2 linked regions of the Catalinimonas alkaloidigena genome follow. The protein of the gene in region 1 interacts with the protein of each later gene in a pairwise test. Links are inferred from orthologs where the notes say so. Each region holds a gene or a part of one and is shown on either strand. Other genes may lie near its edges.

Evidence for each region. The genes of interacting proteins can lie anywhere in the genome.
Region 2: the proteins of rlmN (region 1) and ftsZ interact in binary tests that used the Escherichia coli proteins (3 or more experiments, as listed by UniProt). The link is inferred for Catalinimonas alkaloidigena from one-to-one orthologs.

The regions. Positions count from the first base shown.
Region 1 is NZ_JAQFIL010000001.1:7,086,241-7,090,730, reverse strand. What follows is about bases 587-3,483. They hold rlmN (dual-specificity RNA methyltransferase RlmN), read left to right. Parts: upstream 587-1,454; coding sequence 1,455-2,513; downstream 2,514-3,483. Other genes in these bases: OKW21_RS28790 (beta-ketoacyl-ACP synthase III), read right to left, coding at 3,431-3,483; OKW21_RS28795 (DUF6999 family protein), read right to left, coding at 3,194-3,418; OKW21_RS28800 (DUF6999 family protein), read right to left, coding at 2,500-3,174; OKW21_RS28810 (TRAP transporter small permease subunit), read right to left, coding at 749-1,276; OKW21_RS28815 (TRAP transporter large permease), read right to left, coding at 587-756. Outside these bases: more of OKW21_RS28815, read right to left, coding at 1-586; more of OKW21_RS28790, read right to left, coding at 3,484-4,490.
Region 2 is NZ_JAQFIL010000001.1:7,727,638-7,732,199, reverse strand. What follows is about bases 718-3,686. They hold ftsZ (cell division protein FtsZ), read right to left. Parts: upstream 2,959-3,686; coding sequence 1,477-2,958; downstream 718-1,476. Other genes in these bases: ftsA (cell division protein FtsA), read right to left, coding at 3,015-3,686; OKW21_RS31500 (NADPH-dependent FMN reductase), read left to right, coding at 944-1,468; OKW21_RS31505 (SRPBCC family protein), read right to left, coding at 718-770. Outside these bases: OKW21_RS31510 (Re/Si-specific NAD(P)(+) transhydrogenase subunit alpha), read right to left, coding at 1-161; more of OKW21_RS31505, read right to left, coding at 321-717; more of ftsA, read right to left, coding at 3,687-4,331; OKW21_RS31485 (cell division protein FtsQ/DivIB), read right to left, coding at 4,344-4,562. UniProt on the Escherichia coli protein: Essential cell division protein that forms a contractile ring structure (Z ring) at the future cell division site. The regulation of the ring assembly controls the timing and the location of cell division.

The DNA.
Region 1 (4,490 bases):
TGCCTCGGTAGGAGAGGCAATACCCGCGAAGATAGACCCCAATACGGCTGCGATGAGCAGAAAAGGCAGCACAAAGGCAGCAATTACTCTTTTCAACATTCCCTCTCTTCTAAATTCAGCAATCTCTTCAGCAGGCATGGGAGGCGCTACGCTCGGCTTAAAAGTTGCCACTCCCACCACATACAGCAAATAGCATCCCACCAGCGCCAGTCCGGGTACGAGCGCAGCGGTAAATAAGTCGCCTACTGATACATTCAATACACTTCCCAAAAGTACCAGTACCACCGAGGGTGGAATGATCTGCCCCAGCGTTCCTGAAGAAGCAATGGTCCCCGTAGCCAGCTCAGCACTATATCCACGTTTGAGCATGGTAGGCAGGCTGATCAGGCCCATGGTAATAACCGTGGCTCCTACAATTCCCGTTGATGCGGCCAGCATCGCTCCTACAATGATCACTGAAATGGCTAACCCCCCTTTAAAGCGACCAAATAGCAAGGCCATCGTTTCCAGCAGGCTCTCCGCCAGGCCGGATTTTTCCAGCATTATTCCCATATAGATGAACAGCGGTACCGCCAACAGCACATAATTCGTCATGGTGCCGAAGACGCGCAGGGGCAGCAGGTAAAAGAAGTCCGGACCGAATGTTACCAACCCAAACAAGATGGATACTCCACCTAGCGTAAAGGCCACCGGAAAGCCAAAAAGAATTAACAGGAAAATAGACAGAAAGAGAATAATCGGCAGTATATCAGGCATGGTCGCTATTAGTGGATTCGGTAACGGTTAGTAATGATCGGAAGGCTAAAGAAAAGGCTTGTAAGAGCAGCAGAAAAAAACCAACAGGAATAGCCCCTTTCACAATAAAACGAGCGGGTAAACCTCCCGGATCAGGTGATCCTTCGTTGATGGCATAGGCATTGGCTGTAAATTTCAGTGAAGACTGAATGGTGATGATACAGAAAGGAATTAAAAATAGCAGCGTGCCAATCAGATTGACCCAAGCCTGTTTTTTTGGTGAAAAATTCTGATAGAATACATCTACCCGCACATGCTTATCGTGCTTCAGGGCATAGGCTGCTCCCAACAAAAAAATGAAAGAGAAGATATGCCATTCCAGTTCTACGATTCCAGAGGAGGAGGTATTGAAAAGATAGCGGGCCGCCACATCGTAGCAAATGAGTATGACCAGTAGGGTGTTGAGCCAGGAGACACCTTTGCCAATGGCTTCATTCATGCCATCAATAAAGTTACTGGCGCTTTCTAGGGTTTTTCTCAACTTATTCGTCTAATTTTGAATTAGTAGCTTATAAATATTGTAGTAATAGATCATAGCAAATATATCATAAATTTGCAGAGAAGTAAGCCGACTTTCGTTTGATCTATTGATTAAGGCTTAACCAAGATCATCTGAAAACTAGCTTTTCTTCATAATTCATTCATCATTATTCGTTCGTATGAGTGTAGTCAGTGCACAGCAAAAGAAAACAGATATTCGTAAAGCCAAACCTGAAGCTATTAAGGCATTTTTGGCAGAAATAGGGGAGAAACCTTTTCGCGTCAAGCAGATACAGGAATGGTTGTGGAAAAAGTCTGCCCGAAGCTTTGAAGAGATGACTAACCTCTCTAAAAACACACGTGAGCTGTTGCAGGAGCGCTTTGTCATCAAACCCGTTGCCATACAGGAACAAAACTTCAGCAGCGACCGCACCATCAAATCGATGTTTCAGCTGCATGATGGACATGCGGTAGAAGGTGTACTCATTCCTACGGACAGCCGTATGACGGCCTGTGTATCTTCGCAGGTGGGTTGCTCCCTCAGCTGTAAGTTCTGCGCTACCGGCTACATGGAGCGCAAGCGTAACCTGGACGCTGCTGAAATCTATGACCAGGTCGTTTTAATTAATCAGCAGGCAGAAGAAAATTATCAAATACCCCTTTCTAATATTGTGTACATGGGTATGGGCGAGCCCCTGCTGAATTACCAAAACGTACTGACTTCTATTGAACATATCACTTCTCCTGAAGGTCTGAACATGTCGCCCAAGCGGATTACGGTCTCTACGGCGGGCATTGCCAAGATGATCAAAAAGCTGGGAGATGATCAGGTGAAATTTAACCTGGCACTCTCGCTACATGCCGCCAATGATAAAAAGCGAGATCAGATCATGCCGATCAATGAGAGCAATACGCTGGAAGCTTTGCGTGAAGCACTGAATTATTTTTACGACAAGACCGGCAGTAGAGTCACCTTTGAATATATTGTCTTCTATAACTTCAACGATACGCTGGAAGATGCCCGGGAGCTCTGGGAGTTTTGCAAGCGCGTGCCCAGCAAGGTCAATATTATAGAGTACAATCCTATCAAGGAAGCTGACTTCAAAAATACCGAAGCCGACCGTCTGGATCAGTTTGCCGCCTATCTGGAAAGGAAAGGGGTTATTGTCAATGTTCGCCGGAGCCGTGGCAAAGACATAGACGCCGCCTGCGGTCAGCTGGCCATTAAGAAGAAGTAGTTGGCTGTACGTTTGGAGTGATCACACCATCGGCAAAACGTTCCTGTTTGAGGTTAACCAGCACCGCATGTAAAGTTTCTGCCGCCAAACCATGGAGTACTAACCTGTAAGCTGCACTATAAGTCGTCTCCGGTACCATCGGATGCTTGTTGTTCACCAAACTCAGATGCCCCGGTGTATTGAGAATTTGTGAGGTGTAAATACCGATAGTCTCATCCAGTTGCAGCGAATTTGAAGCTCTGATAAAATCATTATTTGTAAGAAAAAACTGATAGAAAGGGGTGAAAAGCTCAATGGCTGACCTTAAATCCAAAATATTCGTCCAGCGGTCAGGAAATTCTATGTGGTCAAAACGATCGGGCGTAATCATAGACAGATCAATCGGACGTTTTCCTTTGATACCCAGCTTCTTTTCTTTGAGCTGACGGTTCAGGTTAATCACAAAATTGTACAGATTCAGATCATGCTTCAAAAAGAGATCCTCTTTGATATCCTCAAAATCTTTGGGCTTCAGCGGACTGGTCTGTACTTCTACGCCTTCCACATTTTTAGCGATGAACTGCATAATCTCACTCCCCACATGGAAATGCCTGAAGATCAGCAAATTAGCATCCCTACTCACAAAGTTTTTCAGTCCCCAGGCCAAGATTTTATGAAGCACCCTGGAGGAATCAGGAAACTTAGGGAGGAAGAATTTGAAGACATGGATACAAAAAGATCATGATCTTGGACCAGAAGCGGACCAGCGGAAGCAGATACATAACCGAGCGTGAGCTGTTATCACGCATCAATGCCAGCTTGGTGTGGTCATTGATCGGAATACTGCTATCCAGGTACATCGCCAGCCAGGGATTTGGATCGCGGCTGTCGTGGGTGGAAAGGTCAAACATGTGTTGTGAGCCCATACGATTGAGATTTTAGTAGTTACCCAGTTCTTCCAGTTGCATCTGATACAGGCGGGCGGTCACTTTAGCCGTCTTCGCAATTTTCCCAGCAACCTCCCTGTCCATCCTCGGATGATTCAGTGCCTGCTCCAGATTATGAAAATGGTTTTCATCCGCTACGCCATGATAAGTGAAGAAGGAAACCTGATCCTGCTGAAGATGCAGCTGGTCTTTCATCATTTCTCCCCAATAGCCGGCCAGTCGTTTTCCAATGCCTTCAATAATGAACATAGCCCCCAGCAAATCTATGGGATTAGGCTTGCTCGCCTGCTGAAACATAAATGAAGAGAGCGCCACGCTTCCCACATTTTTTTTTCCGCTGCGGATCTTGCTCAAATCCTCTCCCAAGGCATGGAAGTTCTTCTCCAGTAGCTGATAATCTTTGTGTTCAGTAGCGGTATGTTTGATGAAGGCAGAGCGCAGCTCAAACAGCTCAATATCAATATTGGAAGCCGCACGAGAAATCCACTGCGACCCATCTATTACCTGCTGCCGCAGGTCCATCAGTAGTAGTTTATAATCTTCCAGGCTTAGCTGTCCGTCATGGATTTTACGCACAATGGGTACTTTCAGTAGTTTACTTTCAAAGTCAATCCAGGTCTGGCTCAACTGCCGCACCAGCCATTCTGAAGTAGGATTTGGATCCACCACCAATTCAGGGGCCTCAATCTCACGCAATGGATAAGCTTTATCAGTAGTTTTTGCGCCTTCTACCGTAAGTAGCATGAAAGAGGTAATGAACCTGCCACTCTCCGGCACCATACATAGTATCTTATCTCCATCTTTCAATTTGCCGGAATACATGAGCTCTTCCAGCATGATGTATATAGAAGCTGCTCCGGTATTGCCTTTGGTAGCCAGGTTGCTGAACCATTTTTCATCAGGAATCAGAGCGCCACCTTTGGCCATCAGCTCTTTGATGGGGGCTTTGAAAAATTCGGAAGAATAGTGGCAGCAAAGCCAGTCAACCTCTTCTATTTTTATTTTTTCCTGATCTATGAGCTCAAAATAATGGGCTATACCGGTCTTTACC
Region 2 (4,562 bases), 640 kb from region 1 along the record:
ATGGTTGCTCCCGCTTCCTGATACTCCGTATCTGAGATAAAAGTATTCTCGCCTGCGCCTGACTCGATGAGAACTTGGTTGTTGTCGGTTAGTTTTTTCACTACATCCGGAGTGAGTGCCACCCGGGTATCAGCTTCTTCTTTAAGAACGCCTATTATCATTGATCTAACTTATATTTAGCGTAAACATAAAAAATTTGTTCCTAATAAGTGGAGGTATACTCAAAAATCTTACATCTTAATGCCTAGTCCTTTTTACTTGGGCGCACCAATTTAGGCAAAAGAAATACAAGATGACAAATTTCTATGCAATCAGTTGCATTATTTTATACCTTTTGAGCTAAATATTTTTTTATAAATAGGTTTACGATAAAGAAATTGTAACCAAAGGACAGGCCACAGTAAAAAATCCAGCAAAGGAGAGGGAGACTTGAAGGTAATATCATCCACAATTGTACTTCCCTGACTATTCTTAATTATCCTGTGGCGGTGGTGCCAGTATTTTAAAAAAAAGGGAAGTCTGGTGCCCTTATCTATAAAGTAAAACTCTTCCTGATCAAAGTCATCCTCTACAATCTTACTTAGCCACTGCTGTTTAAAAAAGATAAAATTAAGTTCCAGGGCTACTGCATCCCCTTTCTTGCAACCATCAAAACGCAGTAGCCTTACCGGAGGAAACGGAGGATTGAGGCGCATAAAAAGTTCTTCATTAAACCCCTGCATTACTGTTTGATAGGGCTGCTCTACCGCGGTACTTATTTTTATGTTCATATATTTGGACTGTTCGCTGAGTTTACATGCAAAACAGTTAAGGAGCGCTTACGGTTTTAGCCATATCCTTTTGCATAGTCATTTATTCTCTTATTATTTCCTCCTTAGCATCAAAAAAGTGAGAAGGTTCGTGTAAAAGGTAGATTAATAGTTTAACACTGATTTTATTGTAGATGATTACGATAGTTGTGGGTACCAACAGAAAAAAAGCACTTTCAGCCGCCATCGCAGCCTATTACCAAAAGGTGCTGCAAGAAAAAGGTACAGAAAGTCAGGTCATAAATCTGGTAGATTTGCCTGCTGACTTTACGGCTACTGCCTTGTATGAAAATAATGGAAAGAACAATCAGTTTAATCGCTTCAGGCAGGTTTTTAAGGAGCACGAAAAATTTGTTTTTATCATTCCGGAGTATAATGGTTCATACCCAGGCGTGCTCAAAGCTTTTATTGACGGCATGGATTACCCCAGCGGCCTGCAGGGAAAAAAATGTGCTTTGGTGGGGCTATCTTCCGGTGTACAGGGAGCAAGTATACCGCTGAGTCACTTTACTGATGTACTACACTATCTGGGGATGCATGTGCTGGCCCTAAAAGTAAAGATGGGAGAGATTCATAGGTATATAAAAGAAAATCAGCTCACAAGCAAAGTCTACGATGAGACTCTTCGCCTGCAAGCTGATCAGCTTATAGCGTTTTAAATGATCTACTAATCTACGTTGTCGTGCAGAAACTTATTGTTACCGATGATATTATCATCATCATCTAATGAGTAACGCGACACATTGCGGTCATTGTAAGAAGGTGCGCTGTAGAGATGGATATTTCTTCTTACATAAGCCGGCTCATTGTAGAAATCTTCTTTCTTGAAAATGTCTTCACTGTTATCAGGGGAGCTGATGCTCTTACGACCCTTGAGTTTAAGCTTACGTTCGTAAGCTTCTTTCATCATCAAATACCTGCGGCTGGAAGACATCTCACGCAGTAGCTTCTCTTCTTCTTCTTTTTCCTGACGCTGCTGGTTATCGTCCTCTTCTTCCTCATCCTCAAAATTTTCAATTTCAAAAGGTGGAGAAGAAGGTGGCGATGGTGTATTACTCCTTTCCTGAGGCGGACTGTCCGGCGGACTGGCTTCCGATTTATCTTCCTTCTTAATTCTCTGGCTGGAGTCCAGGTCATAGACGCGCTTGGTTTCTTCCTCATCCTCACCTCTTTCATCGTTATTAAAGCCCGTAGCAATAACAGTAACCATAATCGCATCGCCCAGTGTATCATCCAGTCCATGACCGAAAATCACTTCTGCCTCTTCACCTGCTTCAGTCTGGATATGATCCGTGATTTCGGTAAGTTCATCCATCTGCATTTCAGCCTGCTCACCAGAGCGGATAGAAAGAAGAATTTTTCTTGCTCCCTTAATATTTTTGTCATCCAGCAGCGGTGAAGAAAGGGCTTCCTCGGCAGCACGCATAGCACGGTGCTCGCCTTCTGCTTTAGCAGACCCCATAACAGCTGCGCCTGATCCCGCCATTACCGTTTTCACATCTTCAAAGTCCACATTGATATAACCAGGAACCGTAATGATTTCGGCAATACTTTTGGCTGCGGTGGTTAGTATATTGTCTGCCTGAGCAAATGCATTGGTCAGGGTCAAATTACCATAAACTTCTCTGAGCTTATCGTTCAGAATTACGATCACGGTATCGCAATTATTTCTCAGTTCGCGGATACCTTCTTCGGCAGCACGCTGTTTCTTTTTACCTTCAAAAGCGAATGGCTGAGTTACAATACCCACGGTCAGGACCCCAAGCTCACGGGCTACTTTGGCAATTTCTGGGGCTGCGCCTGTACCAGTACCTCCTCCCATTCCGGCAGTGATGAACAACATACGGGTATCATTGCTCAACAACTCACGAATTTCTTCTTTGCTTTCTATTGCTGCCGCTTTTCCTTTTTCAGGATTGGCACCGGCACCCAAACCCCGGGTAAGCTCTCCACCTATCTGTAGTTTATTGGGCACAGGGCTAATTTCAAGCGCCTGAGCGTCGGTATTGCAGATGATAAACTCAACATCTTTGATACCCTGATTGTACATGTGATTTACAGCATTACTACCGCCGCCACCAACACCAATAACCTTGATGATGGATTTATGCTGAGTGGGTAGATCGAATTCATAACTTCTGTCAGCCATAGTCAAAAGGAGTTTAAATAATTACCGTGGTTAATTTTTTTATTTAAAGGAAAACCTTAATAGTTTTCTTTATCGTCAAAATCGTCAATAAGTATTTTTTTAGTTTTTTCCAGCATTTTACGAAAAAACATAGAGCCTTGCGCCTGCTCTTTTTCTTTTCGGGGCTTGTTGCCCTGCATCTCTTTGTTTTTCTTTCTGATGTAGTCCAGGTTTCGTTCATCAATGGCTTTGAAACCCGACAATACCAGGCCCACCGCTGTAGCGAACATCGGGCTCTTTACGGTTTCAATTTTGCTTTTACCCATGTACTCATTGGGGTAGCCAATACGAGCATCAGTGGCACACATGAGTTCGCAAAGCTCTTTAGCAAACTGTAGCTGTGAACCTCCTCCCGTTACGACTACGCCACCGGCAAGCTTATCCTCATAGCCGGAAGAGATGATTTCTGCATGTACCAGCTCAAAAATCTCCTGCATGCGGGCTTCAATGATATAAGCCAGATTTTTGATGGATATCTCTTTAGGCGGACGGTCTCTTAAACCGCGGATGGATACAATCTCATTGAAGCTCGCTTCTTCGGCTATAGCTTTACCAAATTTTACTTTCAGCAGTTCAGCCTGCTCTTCCATTACCGAACAACCTTGCTTGATATCCTGGGTAAGAATGTCACCACCAAAGGGTATTACCGCAGTATGGCGAATGATACCATCGTAGAAAATGGCCATATCTGTAGTACCACCTCCAATATCTACCAGGCAAACGCCAGCTCTCTTTTCTTCTTCGCTCAGTACTGCCAGGCTGGAAGCCAGAGGTTCCAGGATCAGGTTTTCTATTTCCAGGCCGGCTCTTTTCACACATTTGTTAATATTGTTGATGGCATGAGTCTGCGCCGTGATGATATGGAAGTCCGCTTCCAGTTTTACACCGGACATGCCTACCGGATCCACAATACCATCTTCGTAATCAACAGTATAGTGCTGTGGCATTACATGGATGATCTCACAGCCGGGGGGCGTGACAATACGATACATATCGTTGGTAAGACGCTCAATATCTTCCATACGAATTTCCTCATCCAGTGAATTGCGTGTGATGCTCCCATGATGGATTGAGCTTCTGATATGCTGACCGGCGATACCTACATTTACAGTATGTATCTCAATACCTGATTGTTCTTCAGCAGATTTGATTGCTTTTTCAATCGCGCTGATGGTCTTATCAATATTCGTCACGATACCTCTTCTGACACCTTCTGACTTCGCTTTGCCCATTCCCAGCACTTCCAGTTTTCCGTATTCATTTTTGCGACCTACAATGGCACAAATCTTCGTTGTGCCTATATCCAGTCCGACAACAATATTTTCTTCTTGCATAGCTTTTATTGATTAGTCACACACAATTTGGTCCTGGTATTTCAGGTTTACTTTGTTATAGTAATTCCATCCTTTACGTGGTAATACCTGCTCGTAAAAAACGGCTAACTTATTAAATTTCTCTGATATTTTTTCAGCTTTTCCGAATTCAATTAACTGCTTGCCTACCTGAGGATAAAGCAAGATATTTCCGTTTGATGCTATCTCCATCTGTGCAATTTGTGCTTTCCA